Regions from separate parts of the Thermasporomyces composti genome, predicted to be linked through region 2. Evidence: riboswitches for the same ligand, from Rfam matches in the RefSeq annotation. Region 2 holds a riboswitch; each other region holds the start of a gene.

Region 1 (6,608 bases), 2.4 Mb from region 2:
TCGTCGACAACCCCTACCGGGAATGGATCGGCGCGCAGATTCGCGGTGACGTGTTCGGGTACGTCTGCGCGGGACGGCCGCGGGATGCCGCGCTCCTGGCCTACCAGGACGCGGTGCTGTCCCACCGGGGCAACGGCATCTACGGCGAGATGTGGGCGGCGGCTCTCGTCGCGGCCGCGTTCACGGCGACCACGCTGCGCGACGCGGTGGAGGAGTCGCTGCGGCACGTGCCGGCACGTTCCCGACTCGCCGAGGCGCTGCGCTGGGCGGTCGAGGTCTACGACAGCAAGGTGACGTGGGAGGAGGCCCGCGCCCGCCTGGACGAGCGCTACGGTCACTACCACTGGGTGCACACCATCAACAACGCCGTCGCCTGTGTCTTCGGGCTGCTGTACGCCGAGGACGACTACACCAACGCGATCGGTCTCACAGTGCAAGCTGGCCTTGACACGGACTCCAATGGCGGAACGGTCGGCTCGGTCGCGGGTGCGTTCGCGGGCCGGGGCGGCATCCCACGACACTGGACCTCGCCGTTCTCCGACACCCTGCGCAGTGGTCTGTTCGGCTTCGACCACAGCAGCATTCGTGACCTCGCCGAGCGCACGTTCGCGCTGGCGCGGACCTACGCCTGCCAGCGCGCGCAGCCGGTGTCCCGGCTCGACCGAGGCGACTCGACGTCCTCGCGGTCGTGAGCGGCACCGGCTTCCGCTCCTGAGCGGGATGAGTGGCGCGCGTCAGCTGACGCCCTCTGTCACGCGTCCTCGAGCAGGAGCCGGTGCGCGAGGGGGAGCAGGCCGACGCGGGCCAGCGGTGCCAGGGGGTCGTCGACGGCGTGGGTGGCGCGGTAGACCCGCGGTGGTACGCCGTACGCGTGACGGAATCGTCGCGTGAAGTGGAACGGGTTGGCGAACCCGCACGTCGTCGCCACCGCGGCCACGGTCAGGTTGCTTCGTTGGAGGAGCGTGGCGGCTCGGGCGAGTCGGACGAGCTCGATCGCGGCGACTGGCCCGATGCCGTACTCGCGTCGGAACAGCCGACACAGGTGACCGGGTGAGACCCGCGCCGCCGCGGCAAGCTCGCGGAGCGAAGGCGCGCACGTGCCGTCCGACCGCCAGGATGTCCGGAGCCGGTCGGCCAGTCTCGCCAGGTGAGGCGGGAGGTCGCCGTCGTCGTCGCTGGGGAGCGGGCCCCGGAGGAAGAGGTCGAGCAGCCAGCTCAGGACGTCGGCTCGTCGCGCGACGGCGTTCGCCGAGGTATGGCGACCCAACCACAGGGCGTACCTGCACAGCGCGCCCAGCGGATCGGCGGAGCTGAGCTCGCGGGTGAGCGGCCACATGTCCGGCTGGCGCATCGAGGCGGGGAGCTCCCCGACGAGGCTGAAGTGGACGTAGGCGTGGACCGACGCGCGATGTCTGTCCCAGGAGAACTGGTCCCGCATGCCCGGGCGGGCGAGGAGCAGAGTCCCGGGTCGCAGGTCCAGCGACGTCGCGCCTTCACACCACCGGGCGCTCCCGCGCAGCAGCCACACGAACTCGAAGTCGCGTAGGGTGCGTGGCCCGAAAGTCGCGCCCGGTGGGTAGTGCGCGACGTCAGGACCGGTGCGAACGATCACCCGGTAGGTCACGAACAGACAGGTTATGGACTCGTCGGGGCATGGTCTGCCCCGAAGCGGCGGGTGATGCTGGCCCAGAGGGGTCGACGAGCCGAGGAGTCAGACATGACCACGGTCAGCACGCCAGAACGCACGAGCTCGGTCCGTCTGCACGAGAACGTGACAGACGAGTTCGTCGAGCAGGTCCGCGTCGACGGCTACGCGGTGCTCGCCAACGCGATCTCGTCAGCCGAGGTGGCCGAGATCAACGCCGAGGCCGCCAGGCTCTGCAGGGGCGAGCTCGGCCACGTGGAGGGAGACTTCCAGGTGGATCTCGACGCCTCGGACGAGGAGGCGATGCGCCGGTACCTGTGCATCCACATGCCGCACAAGGTGTCGCCGGTGATGGAGCGGGCCTTGCGCGCGCCACGGATCGTCGAGGCGTTGACCCGGGTGATCGGGCCGAACGTCAAGGCGATGCAGTCGATGATCTTCATGAAGTCGGAGGGCAAGCCCGGCCAGGCCTGGCACCAGGACGAGTTCTTCATCCCCACCAGGGACCGGTCGCTCACCGCCGCCTGGATCGCGCTCGACGACGCCACGGTCGAGAACGGCTGCCTGTGGGTGCTGCCCGGCTCGCACGCGAGGGGCGTGATCTACCCCGACCGGGAGCACAACGACGAGCGCTTCGACTGCACGGTCGAGGCCTACAACTTCCCCTACAAGGACGAAGACGCTGTCCCCGTGGAGATCCCCGCGGGCGCCGCGATCATCTTCAACGGCTACCTGCTGCACCGGTCGCTCCCCAACACCGGCAAGCACGGCTTCCGACGGGCGCTGGTCAACCACTACCTGAGCGCGGAGTCGCTGCTGCCGTGGCGCCCGGTGCCAGGTCAACACGTCGCCAAGTGGGACTACCGCGACATCGTGATGGTCGCCGGGGAGGATCCTTACGCCTACAAGGGATACGAGGACATCGCGCGGCCGCACATCCGGCCCGATGGCGAGGGCGGCTGCGACCGCTGAGCTGTCGTGGGGCCCTTCGCGCTGCCGAAGGGCCCCACGACGGGTGAGCGTGGTCGCTCATCGGCCACCGCTGCGACCTACGCCCGCCGGCCGAGTCAGCGGGCCGGGGCCGGGGCGGGGTGGAGCGTGGCTCGGACCCGGCGGGCCGCCTCCACCATGGCGCGCAGCGCCGGCACCACCTCCTCGTACCGGCGGGTCTTCAAGCCACAGTCCGGATTGACCCACAGCTGCGCGGGATCGAGCGCTGCCAAGGCCAGCCGCAACGCGTCTTCGATCTCCTCCACGGTCGGGACGCGTGGCGAGTGGATGTCGTAGACGCCTGGCCCGATACCGCGCCGGTAGCCGGTGCGCGCCAGGTCGTGCACCAGCTCCATGCGAGACCGTGCCGCCTCGACGCTCACCACGTCGGCGTCGAGCGCGTCGATCGCGTCCACGATCTCGCCGAACTCGGAGTAGCACATGTGCGAGTGGATCGTGGTGGTGTCGGCGACACCCGAGGTCGCCAGCCGGAACGCGCCGACCGCCCACCGCAGGTACTCCGGCTGGTCGGCCGAGCGCAGCGGCAACCGCTCCCGCAGCGCCGGTTCGTCGACCTGGATGTGCCGGATCCCGGCCGCCTCCAGGTCACGGATCTCGTCCCGCAGCGCGAGCGCGACCTGGCGTGCCGTCTCCGCGAGGCTCTGGTCGTCCCGGACGAACGACCACGCCAGCATGGTGACCGGCCCTGTCAACATTCCCTTGACCGGCTTGGTGGTGCGGGACTGGGCATAGGTCGTCCACTCGACGGTGATGGGCTCCGGCCGAGCCACGTCGCCGTAGAGGATCGGAGGACGGACGTAGCGGGTGCCGTACGACTGCACCCAGCCCGACTCGGTGCACGCGAAGCCGGTGAGGCGTTCGGCGAAGTACTGCACCATGTCGTTGCGCTCGGGCTCGCCGTGGACGAGGACGTCGAGGCCGATGTCCTCCTGCAGCGCGATCACCTTGTCGATCTCGGCGCGCATACGGGCCTTGTAGGTGGCCTCGTCGATCCGTCCGTGGCGCAGGTCGGCCCGGGCAGCGCGGATCTCCGACGTCTGGGGGAACGACCCGATCGTCGTCGTGGGTAGCAGCGGCAGCGGGTTGGTCGCGGACCGCGCCCGCACCCGGGACGCGTAGTCGCCGCGCGGGGTCCCGTCACCGAGTGCCGCGAGCCGCGCCCGCACCCGGGCGTCGACGGTGCCCGGCGGCCGTCGCGTCCTGGCCGCTTCGGCCTGCGCGAGCTCGTCCGAGATCTGCTCCCGACCCTCCCGGAGCGCCCGACCGAGCAGGACCACCTCGTCGACCTTCTGGCGGGCGAAGGCCAGCCGTCCTCGCAGCTCCTCCGGCAGCGACGTCTCCAGCGAGACGTCGAGCGGGACGTGCTGGAGAGAGCAGGAGGTGCCCACCATGAGCTCGTCCACCGAGCCGAGGAGCGAGGCGGCCACCGCCAATGCCTGCGGGAGGTTCGTCCGCCACACGTTGCGGCCGTCCACCAAGCCGGCGACGAGCCTGCGGCGCGACAGGCCGGCCGACGCCACCCGCGTGGCGTCCTCAGCGCCCGCGACGAGGTCGAGCGCCAGACCGTCCACCGGGGTGGCCGCGAGGACGCCCAGCGCCTCGCGGATCGGTCCGAAGTAGGTCGCGACCAGGAGCTTGGGGCGTCGGGGCGACGAGCCCAACCGGTCATACGCGGCCCGGAGCAGGGCCAGCTCCTCCGGGGAGCGGTCGGCGGCCAAGGCGGGCTCGTCGAGCTGCACCCAGCTCGCTCCGACGTCGGCGAGCCGACCCAGCAGGTCGGCGTAGACGTCCAGCAGCGGCGAGAGCAGGTCGAGCGGGCGGAAGCCCTCGGGTGCACCCGGCGCCGGCTTGGCCAGCAGCAGGAACGTGAGGGGACCGAGGAGCACCGGCCGGGTGTCGAGCCCCAGCGCCGCGGCCTCGTGGTACTCCTCGACGGGTTTGACGTGCTCCTCGTCGAGGCGGAAGACCGTGTCCGGGCCCACCTCCGGAACGAGGTAGTGGTAGTTGGTGTCGAACCACTTGGTCATCTCCAGCGGCGGAGCACCGGTGACGCCGCGCGCCATCGCGAAGTAGCGGTCGAGGCCGGTCAGCTGGCGGAAGCGGGGTGGGACCGCACCGACCAGCACCGCGTGGTCGAGGACCTGGTCGTAGAGCGAGAACGTGTTGGAGGGGATCTCGTCGAGGCCGGCGTCTCGGAGGGTCTCCCAGGTCTGTCGGCGAAGGCTCGCCGCGGTGTCGAGGAGCGCGGTGGCGTCGATCTTTCCGGACCAGTAGGCCTCGGTGGCGCGCTTGAGCTCTCGTCGCTGCCCGATCCGGGGGTAGCCGAGCACGGTCGTGCGTCCAGCAGCCATGAGTCCTTCCCTCGCGAACTCATCGTCGGGACCGCGTGCCTTCCTGGCATGCGGGCAGCTGGCAGGTCTTCGGACTCGTGGGCTGGCGTGGCCCCGGCTCACGGCACCGGAGGCCGACGGGTTCCTACTGGCCGTCGCTTCCCAGGAGGCTCATGCCGCCCAGTGCGTATGACGGCGGTCGTTCCCACTCACCGCTGCGGGGCAGTCCCGGACTCTCACCGGGTTCCCTCTTACCTCTCCCCACCGCGCGGGTCCGCTCGGCGAGGAGAACCAACTGCGGCTTCGACCCTAGCCCGTCGTCGGAGCGCGCCACCACACCGGGCGGAGAGTGTCGGCGCGGTTGGACACCGCGGCCGGCTACCGCGGGAGCGCACTGGCTCGCCAGGCGTTCGGACCCGGCCGCAGGGGTTGCCGCGCGCGGCGCCAGTAGACCGCCCACGGCGACGGCCCGCGTGTGCCGCTGGGCTGGACGCTTCGCGCCGCGCGGAGCTTCGCGGAGATCACCGCGACGAGTGCGGCGAACTCCTCCGGCGTCGGCGTCCCCTTGACCACCCGGAGCAACGCGTCCCTCTCGGCCTCCGCCGGCGACGTCGGGACCTCCGCCGTGACGCCGGCGTCACGCTGACGCGGCTCCCCACGGCGCGGCTGGCCGGTGGGTCGTGGTTCGTCGACCGCCATCAGTTCGCCTCCTGGCACGAGGTCACAGCGGGATGTTGCCGTGCTTGCGCGGTGGCAAGGTCTCCCGCTTGTTACGGAGCAGGCGCAGCGCACGGATCACCTCGACGCGGGTCTCGTGCGGGTAGATCACCGCGTCGACGTAGCCGCGCTCGGCCGCGATGTAGGGGTTGAGCAGCGTGTCCTCGTACTCCTGGATCCGTCGCGCGCGCACCGCCTCGGGGTCCTCCGCGGCCGCGATCTCCCGGCGGTGCAGCACCTCCACGGCGCCTTGCGCGCCCATGACCGCGATCTGCGCCGTAGGCCAGGCCAGGTTGATGTCCGCGCCGAGGTGCTTCGACCCCATGACGTCGTACGCGCCGCCGTAGGCCTTCCGGGTGATCACGGTGACGAGCGGCACGGTGGCCTCGGCGTAGGCGTAGATGAGCTTGGCGCCACGCCGGATGATCCCGTTCCACTCCTGGTCGGTCCCCGGCAGGAACCCGGGCACGTCGACGAAGGTCAGGATCGGGATGTTGAAGGCGTCGCAGGTGCGGACGAACCGCGCGGCCTTCTCCGAGGCGTGGATGTCGAGGCAGCCGGCGAACTGGAGGGGTTGGTTGCCGACGACGCCGACGGTGCGCCCCTCGACGCGTCCGAAACCGCAGACGATGTTCTGCGCGAACAGCGGTTGGATCTCCAAGAACTCACCGTCGTCGAGAACGTGCTCGATGACCGTGTGGATGTCGTAGGGCTGGTTGGGTGAGTCGGGGATCAGGCTGTCGAGCTCGCGGTCGCTGTCGTTGATGGTCAGGTCCGCCTCGACGTCGTACGCGGGCGGTTCTTCGAGGTTGTTCTGCGGCAGGTACGACAGGAGCGCCTTGACCCAGTCGATCGCGTCGTGCTCGTCAGCGGCCATGTAGTGGGCGTTGCCGCTCTTGGTGTTG
Region 2 (6,608 bases):
GTCTGGACTGGTGCGAGTACCTCGCCTACGCGTTGGCCGACCAGCTCGTCTTCACCAACGAGAACCAACGCGACTACATGCTCGGCTATTGTCCGGTGCCGGAGGTCGCCGCCGCGGCTCGTGCCAAGAGCGTGATCTCACCGCACCCCACGCTGCCGCCCGCCTTCTACTCGATGGCGCGGTCGCACTACATCCTCGATCCCAGCGTCGCCAACATCGCCTACTTCGGCACCTTCTACGCCACCCGTGGCCTGGACGACGTCCTCACCGCGCTGGCCCGCCTGGACTCGGCCACACGTGACCTGCTGAGGCTGCACGTCTTCACCTCGAAACCGCAAGCCCTGCGGGAGCGGGTCGAGGAGCTGGGGATCAGCGGCCTGGTGCGCATCAATCCCTACGTCCGCTTCCTTGTCTTCCTCAACCTCACCACCAAGTTCGACTGCTTGATCGTCAACGACGCCCTGACGACAGAGCACCACGAGCGCAACCCGTACCTGCCCTCAAAGTGGAGCGACTACCGCGGCAGCGGTCGCCGGGTGTGGGGTCTGGTCGAGGAAGGCAGCCCGCTGAGCGCCCGACCCTTGGATTTCGCCTCGCCGGTCGGTGACGTCGAGGCGGCGCAGGACGTGCTGCGCAAGATCGCCGCCTTGACGGAGACCAGGGCGAAGGGCTAGGTCGGCTGCTCCCGCGTCGGCATGGGTGAGCCCGGACCGAGCAGCGCCTCGCGGAACCTCGGCTCGACCACGGACCAGTCGTAGCGCTCGACGACGTAGTCGCGCGCCTCGGCTCCCGCCCTGTCCCGCCGCTCCGCGTCGGCGTGGGACAGGATGCGCTTGGCCGCCTCCTCGACGCTGCCGACGACCCAGTCGCTCGGGAAGATGCCTCGGGCGCCGTCGTAGGCGGCGTAGAGCGGCCAGTCGCGGATCACCGGGACCGCGCCGGAGGCCGCCCCCTCGGTGGGACCGACCGGGAAACCCTCCCGTCGGCTGGCGCTCAGGATGAAGCCGGCGTCGCGCAGTGCCTCCGGAAGGTCGTTGGTGTAGGGGACGTAGACGATCCCGTCGCGGACGTCGTCCTCCTGGGCCCGCGCACGGAACCGATCGCGGTACCGCAGCGCGCCGAGGTGCTGGTGGTCGGAGAAGTCGTGGCCGATCAGCATGAGCCGCCAGCGTCGATCGACGGCTCGGAGCTGAGACAGCACCTCCAGCGCCCAGATCGGGTCCTTCACTCGCTGGGCCCACCCCACCATCGCCACGGTGCGCTCGGCGCCGGGGCGCTTGGGCAGCCCGAATCGCCGCAGCCGCATCTCGTTGGGCACGACATGGATGCGATCCACCTGGGCCAAGCCGGGGACGGCGCGCTCGACGAGCTGGCGCACGTGGTTGCCGACGAAGATCACATCGGAGACCCGTGACCAGTCGATCATGTGGGGCTGGGGTGAGATCGCCTCCAGACTGTGGAATCGGACGACGAGACGGGCCTTCCTCGGCGCGTGGATGGCGACCCACTGGGCGGCGTTGTCACACCAGTCCACGAAGATCGTCTCGGCCCAGTCCAGGAGCTCGACGTCGCTCTCGCTCAAGCCCGGCACCTCCAGACCGAGCGCGTCTCGGAGCCGGTCGCCGATGAGGATGGGCCGTTGGTGCCGACGTGGCGGCGCTCCCGGTTCCCGGAGGTAGAGCACCCGCAGGTCGACCTGGTCGTCTCCGGCGAGTGCGCCGATGATGCCCTTGGTGAAGTGCGGATAGTCACCGGGGACGATCAGCAGCCGATGTGGCCGGCGTCCGGCGGTCGAAGCCACCGAACTGGCGACTGAGGTGGGCGCGCCAGCCGTTCGCCGCGCCGAGGCGACCGTCTGGTCGGCGAGCAGCCCGCTCATGCTCCCGGACGGCGCGCCCAGGGCACGGTAGGTCTGCGACTCTCGCAGCGGCGCCAGGAAGCCAGCGGGGTCTGACACGAGAGGGCTGACGAGGACGTCGGCGTGCAGCTCGCGGTGGAACACCGCGTCGGTGACCTCCATCACCAGCGGCACCACCTCGTCCACCCGACCGACCCGGAGAGCATCGTCGGCGTGCCTCATCACGGCGCGCACCCGCTCAGCGAGATCACCGGGATGCTCGCCGCTGACGATGCGGAGCGTCGCCTGCTGCAGGCGCAGGCGATCCCGGGTCGTCTCCGGCAGGTCGAGGCCCAGAGCGGACCGGACGATGGAGTCGGCTGCGTCGAGCATGTTGTGGCGCCGCAGCGTCTGCACGAGGGTGAGGACCTCGCTGACGTAGTGCCGCACGGCGGGGTCGTCGGGGTCGGCCTCGACACGCCGCCAGGCCTCCACCACCTCTGACGGATCGACGCCGACCTTCCCGGTCCGCAGGACCCGCTGCAGCGGGGCCACCGCGCGGATCAGCTCCAGACGGGTACGGAGTCGGGGGTCGTCCGCGAGCATGACCTCGGCTCGGGGATTGAGCTGACCGGCCCGTCGAGCGGCCGGTAAGGCGGTCCGATCCGCCGCCACGATGAGGTCGGCGTTCTTGGCCCTCCGACGCAGCCACGGGTCATACCGCGCGAGCAGCCAGGTCCGGCGTGGCGGCGTGGCGACCCGCACCCACGCGCGCACGACGGCGTTGCGGGCGACCACCCGGGCCCAGTCCGCGGAGAACCTGGGCACTTTGGCGCCATTGCGTCGGCCGGACAGGCTCATGCGCAGGCGGCGCGCCTCGACGCCGTCGACGACGTCCATCCCGAGCTCGGCTGGATCGCCGGTGGATGCGATGCGGACGGTGAAGCCGGACGTCTTCAGCTGCCGAACCAGTCTCGTCACGACCGGATGGTTCGTGCGATGGCCGGTGATGAGAAGGATGTCCGTCACTTTGTCTTCCCTGCCCGGACCGAGGACCCGCCACGCACCACGGGCGGCAAGATTATCGGGCTGTGCCTCGGGGTGAGCTCGCCCGACGACGGTGGTCCTCACGAAGGACGCGTTCACCGAGGCCAACGTTCCCGGCGGACGCCTCCTCGTCCGGGATCGGCTCCGTCCGATCGACCTGGGCGAGCGTCCAGCGGGCCGACCAGGACCCGAAGTCGGGCGACGCGAACCGGCGGACGCTGCGGCCGACCCGCGCAGCTGACCAGGGCCTCACATCCGGTCGGGCGCGGGGAGTCCACACCAGGCGAGGGCGCGACCGGCGACGACGCGGCTCGCCTCGGCCACGAGGAGCCGGGCACTGTGCGCGGGTGACGGCTCCTCGTCACCCCGAGGCAGCGGGCCCGCGCCCGCCTCGAACCTCTCCACCGCCGCCAGGAAACGGGCCACGTACGCGTCGAACGCCCGGGGACGCGCGCGCCCGCTGAGGTACCGCGCCACCACGCCGGGATAGTCGGCGAGTACACAGATCAGCTGGCGCGACTCCTCGGCTTCGAGCGCGGCGGGGTCCAGCCGCTCCGGGTCGCGATGCACGCCGAGCGCGTCCCCCGCTCGGAGCAAGCCGGCCAGCCGCGCGTGGGCGTACCGCAACGCGTCTCCAAGCCTCGGCGATAAACGGTGGCGTGGGCCGCGCGCTGCCTCGTCCTCCGCCACGGTGGCCTGCCCTGGCGGTGTGCCGTAGCTGGGCCCGGCGCGGAGGATCTCCCACACGATCGACGCGAGCGCGCCACCGCTGAGGCGGAGGTTGACGAACCCGGCCTCGGCCCAGCTGGCGTCCACGGCGTCGAGACGTTCCAACCGCTTCGCGACCAGCTCCGCCAGTCGGCTCGCCGTCAGCCGCGTGTCGGGGACGTCACCGGTGTGCGAGCGACGGCTGATCGACTGGTCAGCCTGGTCGATCGAGGACGAGCCGGAGGCGCTACGGGCTGTGGCGAGAAGTGGCCCCACGGGAAACGCCAGGTCACCCCGCGTGCCGGGGCGCTCGCCTACGTGGGTCGGTGGGACGAGCCGAATGCCGGCGCGCGGGTCGGTGTCGCACCGCGTCGCGTCCGGGACCACCTCGATGAAGGCGACGCGGATCTCGTCGGCCAGCCGGTCCAAGACCACCGCGTCAGCGTAGCCGGCTGGCGGCCTGGTACCCTTTTCGAGCCTCGAGCCCCCGTAGCTCAGGGGATAGAGCAACGGCCTCCGGAGCCGTGTGCGCAGGTTCGAATCCTGCCGGGGGCGCCCATCGGGTGCAGCGCATCTCAGGCAACACGCCGACAGCCGCTGAGACGATTCGCTCGTCCACTGCGACGACTCGCTCGTCACGGGCAGTCAGCTATGCCCAGGGCACGTGACGTTTGACCGATTCGAGGCGTCCGGCCTCTGCGTCGTTGCGTCCTCACACCGCTCTTCGGTGTGCTCGTGGCGGTGCCTAGGGGACGACACCCAACCCGATCGCCGGTGGCCAGGGCGACCGGGACCGGTGAACCCCCGCCCTGATCGTCGGCTACCCGGTCCTCACCGAGGCCGGCAAGGACGTCTGCAACACCCACCTCATCGCACCGGTCGCCCAGTCACGTGAGCACGGTGCGCGTCGGCTGCACCACTTCGCGGCGCTGTTCAGTGACTTCGCGGCGCTGTTCAGTGACGCGGGGCGACCGCCTCTGAGCACCCCGCCTGGGCCATGATCTCGACCCATTGCGACACGCCCACATTTTCTAGTGTTCTGTTGCAAACCCCGACACAACATGTAGTGTCTTCTCCGCTGGTGGTTCGCCCTGGCCGGTTGGGCTGGGGCGAGGCAAGAGGGAACCCGGTGAGAGTCCGGGACTGCCCCGCAGCGGTGAGTGGGAACGACCGCCGTCACCGAAGCACTGGACGGGTTCGTCTGGGAAGCGACGGCCAGTAGGTCCACCGGATCGGTGGGTGCCCGCGAGTCCGAAGACCTGCCATCAGCCCGTGCTCTGTCCCGAGCGCGGAAGTCCGGCGTGTCCGCGCCGGCACCAGCACGAGCTCACGAGGGGAGAGCTGTGACTGTGACACGGTCTGCTGCGACACCGTCTGCTGTAACACCGTCTGCTGCGGCACCGCCCGCTGAGGGGACGACGGACACTCCACTCATTCGTCGCGACGGGACGCCGTCGCAGGCGACAAGCGCACCCATCCCGTGGACCTGGATCGAGCACGTCGTGACGGAAGCCGTCGCCGGGATCGACGACGTCGCGACCGAGCCAGTGCTCGCCGAGGTCCGTCGCACCGTCTATCCCGGCATCGGCATCGGAGAGCTGGCCACGGCGCTCATCATGGCCGCGCGCACACTCGTCGAGCGGGAACCCAACTACTCGTTGGTGACCGCGCGGTTGCTGCTCAGCAAGCTGCGTGACGAGGCGCTGTCCTACCTCGCGGGCGAGCCGCGCCACATCAGCCACGCCGAGCTGGACTACGCGAGCTACTTCCGCGACTACCTTCGTCGGGCGATCGACCTCGACCTCGTGGACGGGCGCCTCGCAAGCTTCGACCTCGACCGTGTGGCGGCGGCCATCCGCCCGATGCGGGACCTCGACATCGCCTTCCTGGGCCTGCAGACGCTCTACGACCGTTACCTCCTCCACCACGACGGCACCCGCTTCGAGCTGCCACAGGCGTTCTTCATGCGGGTCGCCATGGGGCTGGCCGTGCATGAGGACGAGCGCGAGGCCCGCGCGATCGAGTTCTACGACCTGCTCTCGAGCTTCCGCTTCATGGTGTCAACACCCACGCTGTTCAACGCCGGAACGCCACGTCCACAACTGTCCTCGTGCTTCGTGACCACGGTCGAAGACGACCTGGACTCGATCTTCCAGTCGTACCGCAACAACGCCTTGCTGGCCAAGTACTCCGGAGGACTGGGGAACGACTGGACGCCCGTGCGTGGCATGGGCGCGCACATCAAGGGCACGAACGGCCGGTCCCAGGGCGTCGTGCCGTTCCTCAAGATCGCCAACGACACCGCCGTCGCGGTCAACCAGGGCGGAAAGCGTAAGGGAGCGGCCTGCGCGTACCTCGAAACGTGGCACATCGACATCGAGGAGTTCCTGGAGCTGCGGCGCAACACCGGTGACGAACGGCGGCGCACGCACGACATGAACACCGCGAACTGGATCCCGGACGAGTTCCTGCGCCGTGTCGAGGCCAACGCGGAGTGGACGCTGTTCTCCCCGGACGAGGTGCCCGACCTCCACGATCTCTACGGCAAGGAGTTCGCCAAGCGATACCGCGAGTACGAGGAGGCCGCCGACCGCGGTGAGATCAGGGTGTTCCGCAGGGTGCCGGCCGTCCAGCTGTGGCGCCGCATGCTCACCATGCTGTTCGAGACCGGGCACCCGTGGATCACGTTCAAGGACCCGTGCAACCTGCGCTCTCCGCAGCAGCACGTCGGCGTGGTGCACTCGTCGAACCTCTGCACCGAGATCACCCTCAACACCAGCCGTGACGAAGTCGCTGTGTGCAACCTGGGCTCGGTCAACCTGGCGCGCCACGTAACCCCGGAGGGACTCGACACGGAGCGTCTGCGGGCCACTGTCGCGACGGCTGTGCGGATGCTGGACAACGTCATCGACATCAACCTCTACACAATCCCGCAGGCACGTCGGTCCAACCTGCGGCATCGCCCGATCGGCCTGGGGATGATGGGGTACGCCGACGCGCTGCTGACTCTCGGGCT
Region 3 (6,608 bases), 590 kb from region 2:
TTGGCCTTCGCGCGGAAGATCATCGCGAAGCGCTTGAGAATACTCATCGAGGTCGGCCGCCCCCTTCGTCTCCAGGCCGGTCGTCAGTGTCAATCGTGCCGGGTCGGCACCGGACGGCGTGTCTGCGATCACCCTATGCCGCGAAGCCCTCACCAGGCGACCCCGCCACCCGCGTGCCTTGTCGCTGCGGTCGATCAAACCACAGGAAGCCAGGCCACCGGGCCCCATGGCATAGCGTGCATTGGGGACCGAAGCGACGGCCGGGACACATCGTCGAGCCGTTACGCTGTGGAGCGTGTTCCGACGCCGTACGACGACCGAGCCGGCCCCCGCCGAGAGTACCGAATCCACCCCTCGACCCACGACACCGGCCAAGGGGCCACGCGGCAAGGGATCGCCAGGCAAGGGACGTCCGACGCCGAAGCGCCGTGACGCTGAGCGGGCTCGCCGGCAACGGATCGCCGCCCCGCGCGACCGTCGGGAAGCCGCGCGGCTGGCGCGGCAACGGGCCCGGGCGGAGCGCGCGAAGATCCAGCAGGCGCTGATCACGGGCGACGAGCGCTACCTGCCGCCACGTGACAAGGGACCCGTCCGCCGCTTCTGCCGGGACTTCGTCGACTCGCGGAGGACGCTGGGCGAGTACCTCCTGCCCTTCTTCCTGGTGATCTTCCTCGCCATGATGATCCCTGTGCCGCAGGTTCAGCTTGTCGCCTACTACCTGTGGCTCACGGCAATCATCATCGTGCCCGTCGAGCTGTTCATCCTGGGCCGACGGCTCAAGCGCGAGCTCCGGGCGCGCTTCCCGAACGAGAGCCACCGCGGCGCTGTGTTGTACGGCGTGATGCGCGCGACGCAAATCCGACGGCTGCGCCTACCGAAGCCGCAAGTCGCGCCCGGCGACACGATCTGAGACCACCGGGCGCCCCGAGGCGACCGGACGCCGTCCGTCGGACACCCGCAGACCCGGGTCACCACACCCAGAGGACTGACGCCCCCTCAGGACGCGCCCCTCAGGACGTGGGGTAGGGCTACGCGCAGTCGGCCTGTCCGCGGGCGACCGTACTCCGCAGGGTCGGCCGCCTGGCCAGCCGTCCACTCAGCTCCGCGTTCCGCCACGCCGAGCGCATCTCCCCGGCGCTCAGCGCCTCCCGGATGCTCTCGGCGAGCTCGTCGTGGGGAGTCTGCAAGGCGTACCGCCACGACACCACGAGCCCGCGCAGCTCACCGAAGCAGTCGAACTCAGCCAGGACACGGTCATCCGCCGCGGTGCCGACGACCGTCTCCAGGCCCAGCTCGGCGAGGACAGCTCCCGCGCGCGGGACCAGCGGCGCCAGCCGGTCGAGGAGAGGCGGCAGCGCGCCCGCTCCCGCTGGCAGGAAGCTCCGGGCGAGGACCGAGACACCCGTCTCGGCGTACTTCTCCGCGACGAAGTCCGACGCCCGGCGGCGGGCGGCGCGGTAGGCGTCACGGACCGTATCGGCGAGGTCCCGGACCTGGATGCCTTGGGTCCAGTCGGGCGCCAGCTCGACCGCTTGAACGCGGCCATGACCGTCGACGCTGACCCGCACCAGGCCACGTCCGTCGTCGCAGGTGAAGGTGCTCGTGGCGATCCGCTGCTCCAGGATGCGCAACCGGTGCAGCCACTCTTCGCCCCGACGCATGCCGACCCTCCGTTGCGGTGTCTCACCAAGATCGCCCAGACGGTAACGGATGCCTGACAGGGTGTACCAGGCGACTCCCCGAGGACTCGACGTGGCGAACGTCGCACTCCACGGGACTCACGAGGGTCGACTCGGGTGTCGGACCAGGAACTCGGCGGTCAGTCGGCGCTCTCGTCGGCGGGATGCAAGCTCATCGGCCCGTACACCTCTCGCCCGGCCTCGAGCAGGGTGACCTGGTCCACTCCGGCAGCCCGGAGCTCCCGCCAGGTCTCCCCGATCCAGCTCTCCGCGTCACTTTGGGACGGAAACTCGACCCGGGCCAACCCGCCGACGTCGACGGGGTTGCCGTCCGCATCCTCGAGCCGCCATGTCCACGTCATCCCGTTGAGCTTAGAGCCTCCGCAGGGACACGGGCCGCAGCCGGCGCAGTCCACATCCTGACGTCCGCTTTGACGCGACCGGCTCCGTCGTGAGAACTTCCGTCCTGCACAACGTCATGGTGACGGGTCGGTTGACCCGTCTGACAGGGGAAGCCGGTCGGAAGCCGGCGCTGACCCGCAACCGTAGGCCGCGGCCTGGAGAGCAACCAGGCTCCACCCCTTGAGCGGCGAGCCGGGACGCCTGGCCATGACGTGGCTCCACGAACACCCGTCGAGGTCTGCGGGGCGGAGCCCGGGTGAGCACCCGAGTCTGCCCTCGGCCGCCGGCACTCGCCGGACGACGCCGAGGGTTTCTCGTGTTGGTCCCGGGGTCCGCGCCCGGACCCCTCACCCGGAGGACCCCATGAGTCTGGAGCGCGACGTTCGACGCCCTGTCCGGTCAGTCCTGACCGCGTCCAGGACTGCCCTGGCCGCGTCAGCAGCCCTCGTCCTCGCCGTTGTAGTGGCCGGACCCGCGTCCGCCGAGGCCTATCGCTACTGGGGCTTCTACCAGTGGAAGGACGGCGCCTGGGTCCTGGCGAGCAGCGGACCCGCGTCGGTCACGCCGGAGGACGGCGCTGTCGACGGTTGGCGACTGGCTGTCTCGGGCGAGACCACCCCACCCCGACCGCCTCGGGCGCCCGGCGACTTCGAGGCGATCTGCGGAGGGACACCAGCCGAACCCGGCCGCAAACGCGTCGCCGTCGTCGTCGACTACGGGCTCGCCGAGGAGGAGACCAGCGGCCAGGCGCTGCCCCAGCCACGGGGCGCCTGTGCGGTTGTCGACGCGGACGCCAGCTCCGCCCAGGTGCTGGCAGCGGTCGCTTCGGTACGGGAGGAGAACGGGCTGGTCTGCGCGATCGACTCCGTTCCGGCGACCGGCTGCGGGGACACGGTTCCCGAGGAACCCGACATCCCCTCCCCCGAGCCGACCGTGGCGCTCCAGCTTCCGGGTGGCACGCCCGAGGCGACGTCGACCGCGCAGGCCAACGAGACCACGACACCGAATCCGGCGGCCGCTGAGAACACCGATGGAGCGGCGAACACCGACGAGCAATCCTCGTCGCGCGGTGTCGCGGTGTGGTCGGTCGTTGGTGTGCTGGTCGTCGCGGCGCTTGTCCTCGCCGCGTTGGTGACCCGGCGCCGCCGCGGCGCCGGCGAGGACGTCTGACCTGTGCGCGCCGCCCACCGCCCTTCACTCCCCCGCCACCTCCACCCGGGCGCGTGGTGGCTGTGGGCGCTCGGCCTGGCGACCGCGGCGAGCCGTACCACGAACCCGGTCCTGCTGGCTCTGCTCGTCGCGGTGGCCGGCAACGTCGTGGCCGCGCGACGGACGAGCGCCCCATGGGCCAACTCGTACGCGGCGTTCCTCCGGCTCGGACTCGTCGTCATCGCGATCCGGGTGGTGTTCCAGGCCGTGTTCGGAGCCGCGGTCAGCGGCACGACGGTGCTGGTCCGACTGCCCCAGGTGCCGCTGCCGGACTGGATGCAAGGCATCCGGATCGGCGGTCCGGTCACCGCTGAGGCGTTGGCCTCTGCCGCGCTCGACGGCCTGCGCCTCGCGGCGGTCCTGGCCTGCGTGGGCGCCGCCAACGCGCTGGCCAACCCCAAACGTCTGCTGGCCAGCGTGCCCGGTGCGCTGTACGAGATGGGCGTCGCCGTCGTGGTGGCGATGACGTTCGCTCCCCAGCTCGTCGCCGACGCGGCTCGAGCCAGAGCCGCGCGGCGGCTGCGTGGCCAGCCGGACCGTGGGCTGCGGGCGCTTCGCGCCGTCGCCGTCCCGGTGCTCGAGGGCGCCATGGAGCGTTCGCTCGCACTCGCCGCGGCGATGGACTCGCGCGGCTACGGACGGACGAGGACGACATCCGGCCGAGCCCGGGTGCTCACCGGCGTGCTCGTCCTCGGCGGCCTGCTCGGCATCTGTGTCGGCCTCTACGGCCTCCTCGACGCCGGCGGACCGCCGGCGCTGGGCCTTCCCCTCCTGGTCGCCGGCGTCGCGGCGGCGGGAACGGGCCTGTTCCTCGGCGGCCGGCGGACGGCCCGCACCCGCTACCGTCCCGACCCCTGGGCGTTGCCCGAGTGGCTGGTCGCCGGCTCCGGCATCGCCTGCGCGGCCAGCTTCATGTGGTCTCAGGCCACCGGCGCCGACGGCCTCGTCGTGGCGACCACACCGCTCGCCGTGCCGCCCTTGCCGGCCGTCGCGGCGGTCGGCGCGCTCCTCGCTCTCCTTCCGGCGTGGCTGGCACCTCCGCCGCCGACGCCCGCCGGCCGAACCGCGGAGGTCTTCCGGTGATTCGCTTCGAATCCGTCACGGTCTACTACCCCGAGCAGCCCGAGCCGGTCCTGCGGGACGTCACCTTGCACGTGGCGGAGGGCGAGCTGTGTCTGGTCGTCGGTCAGACCGGAAGTGGCAAGTCGACCTTGCTCCGGGCGATCAACGGTCTGGTTCCGCACTTCACCGGCGGAACTCTGATCGGACGGGTGCTCGTGGACGGCCGCGACACCCGCACGCACCGCCCTCGCGACCTGGCCGACGTCGTCGGCGTCGTCGGGCAGGACCCGCTTGCCACGTTCGTCACGGACACGGTGGAGGACGAGCTCGCCTACGGCATGGAGTCGCTCGGCCTTCCCGGCGACGTCATGCGGACCCGTGTCGAGGAGACCCTCGACCTCCTCGGGCTGGCCGAGGTGCGCGCGCGTCCGATCAGCACGCTATCGGGCGGGCAACGGCAACGGGTCGCGATCGGCGCCGTGCTGACCACTCAGCCTCGAGTTCTCGTCCTGGATGAACCCACCTCGGCGCTCGACCCGCAGTCCGCCGAGGAGGTCCTGGCCGCCCTGCAGCGGTTGGTGCACGACCTCGGGGTGACCGTCGTCCTCGCCGAGCACCGGCTGGAGCGGGTCGTGCAGTACGCCGACCGGATCGTGGCGCTGCCGGGCCGCGGGCGACGACCGACCGTGGGCGCACCCGCCACCATCATGGCGTCCTCCACCGTCGCGCCGCCGGTCGTCGAGCTGGGGCGCCTGGCGGGGTGGGATCCCCTCCCGCTGAGTGTTCGCGACGCCCGGCGGCTCGCCGCTCCGCTGCGGGACCGGCTCGCCGGCCAACCGCGTGTGAGCGGGCAGCCGTCGAGAGACGCCGCGAGCTCGGCCGGCGTCCACGACGACCTGCCGGCCGCGACCATGCGTGGGGTGACGGTGCGGTATGGCGGGCGACGCTCCACCGCACCGCCCGCCCTGCGTGACGTCGACCTCAGCGTGCGGCGCGGCGAGATCGTCGCGCTCATGGGACGGAACGGCGCCGGCAAGTCCACGTTGCTCAGCACCCTCGTCGGCTTGGTCCGGCCAGCCTCCGGCGCGGTCCGCGTCGGCGACCTCGACCCCACCGTGTCCCCACCGAAGGAGATCGCGCGCACGGTGGGGCTGGTGCCCCAGGAGCCGGGCGACCTCCTCTACGCCGAGACAGTGGCGCGGGAGTGCCGACAAGCGGACCAGGACTTCGACGCGGAGGCGGGGCGCTGCGCCGCCATCCTCGCCCGACTCGCTCCGGGAATCCCCGCCGATCGGCATCCTCGTGACCTGTCGGAAGGGCAGCGACTGTGCCTCGCCCTCGCCGTGGTCCTCACCGGCGACCCGCCGGTGCTCCTTCTCGACGAGCCCACCCGAGGCCTCGACTACCTCGCCAAGCGGCGACTGACCACCATCCTGCGGGAGCTCGCCAGCGGCACCGACGGCGAGCCTCACGCCGTCGTCTTCGCCTCCCACGACGTCGAGCTCGTCGCGGAGGTCGCCGACCGCGTGGTCGTCCTCGCCGACGGCGAGGTGGTGGCCGACGGACCCGTCGAGTCGGTTGTGGTCGCCTCGCCGACGTTCGCTCCCCAGGTGGCGAAGATCCTCCGACCGCTTCCCCTGCTCACCGTCTCGCAGGTCGCCGAGGCTCTCCGGGAAGCGTCATGACGTCCCTTCGGTCCGCGCACGCACGGGCGGTGCCGCTTCGGGTTCGTCCACGCTCCGCGCTCGCCCTCACGCTGGCCTGCCTCGTCGGCGTCGCCGGGTACGGCTGGCCGTTCCTCGCCGACTCGACCAGTTCCATCGGTGGTCACTCGACGGACGCGCCCTATCTGTTCGCCCTGCTGCTGCCACTCGTGGTCGCGATCGTGGTCGCCGAGCTCAGCGACGGCGGCATGGACGCCAAAGCGGTCGCGATGCTGGGTGTACTGGCGGCGGTCGGGGCTGGTCTGCGCGCCGTGAGCCCGGGCACGGGCGGGTTCGAGCCCACTCTCTTCCTCGTGGCGCTGGCGGGACGCGTCTTCGGCGCGGGATTCGGCTTCGCGCTCGGCGCGACCATGATCGTGGCCAGTGGCCTGGTCACGGGCGGGGTCGGACCGTGGATGCCGTACCAGATGCTGGGGCTGGCCTGGGTGGGCATGGGAGCCGGGCTCCTGCCGGGTGGCACCGGCAAGGGCGAGCGGTGGCTCCTCGCCGGCTACACCGCGATCGCGAGCCTCGCCTTCGGCGCTCTGCTCAA

The links. Region 2 has a riboswitch for cobalamin ahead of DFJ64_RS03970 (ribonucleoside-diphosphate reductase subunit alpha). Riboswitches for the same ligand answer to the same signal wherever they lie in the genome.
Region 1: another riboswitch for cobalamin. It lies ahead of metE (5-methyltetrahydropteroyltriglutamate--homocysteine S-methyltransferase); the one in region 2 lies ahead of DFJ64_RS03970 (ribonucleoside-diphosphate reductase subunit alpha).
Region 3: another riboswitch for cobalamin. It lies ahead of DFJ64_RS01440 (SCO2322 family protein); the one in region 2 lies ahead of DFJ64_RS03970 (ribonucleoside-diphosphate reductase subunit alpha).

Annotation. Positions count from the first base shown of each region.
Region 1 is NZ_QTUC01000001.1:3,322,141-3,328,748, forward strand. It holds gene DFJ64_RS14435 (ADP-ribosylglycohydrolase family protein) at 1-692, shown strand, start outside; gene DFJ64_RS14440 (helix-turn-helix transcriptional regulator) at 752-1,624, opposite strand; gene DFJ64_RS14445 (phytanoyl-CoA dioxygenase family protein) at 1,718-2,617, shown strand; gene metE (5-methyltetrahydropteroyltriglutamate--homocysteine S-methyltransferase) at 2,713-5,007, opposite strand; cobalamin riboswitch at 5,051-5,297, opposite strand; gene DFJ64_RS14455 (acyl-CoA carboxylase subunit epsilon) at 5,365-5,685, opposite strand; gene DFJ64_RS14460 (acyl-CoA carboxylase subunit beta) at 5,708-6,608, opposite strand, start outside.
Region 2 is NZ_QTUC01000001.1:909,499-916,106, forward strand. It holds gene DFJ64_RS03950 (hypothetical protein) at 1-674, shown strand, start outside; gene DFJ64_RS03955 (glycosyltransferase family 4 protein) at 671-2,866, opposite strand; gene DFJ64_RS03960 (DALR anticodon-binding domain-containing protein) at 3,134-4,027, opposite strand; tRNA gene DFJ64_RS03965 (tRNA-Arg) at 4,076-4,147, shown strand; cobalamin riboswitch at 4,658-4,873, shown strand; gene DFJ64_RS03970 (ribonucleoside-diphosphate reductase subunit alpha) at 4,942-6,608, shown strand, end outside.
Region 3 is NZ_QTUC01000001.1:323,313-329,920, forward strand. It holds gene DFJ64_RS01420 (PspA/IM30 family protein) at 1-47, opposite strand, end outside; gene DFJ64_RS01425 (DUF3043 domain-containing protein) at 296-910, shown strand; gene DFJ64_RS01430 (YbaB/EbfC family nucleoid-associated protein) at 1,029-1,661, opposite strand; gene DFJ64_RS01435 (hypothetical protein) at 1,820-2,041, opposite strand; cobalamin riboswitch at 2,142-2,305, shown strand; gene DFJ64_RS01440 (SCO2322 family protein) at 2,445-3,251, shown strand; gene DFJ64_RS01445 (CbiQ family ECF transporter T component) at 3,255-4,373, shown strand; gene DFJ64_RS01450 (ABC transporter ATP-binding protein) at 4,370-6,037, shown strand; gene DFJ64_RS01455 (ECF transporter S component) at 6,034-6,608, shown strand, end outside.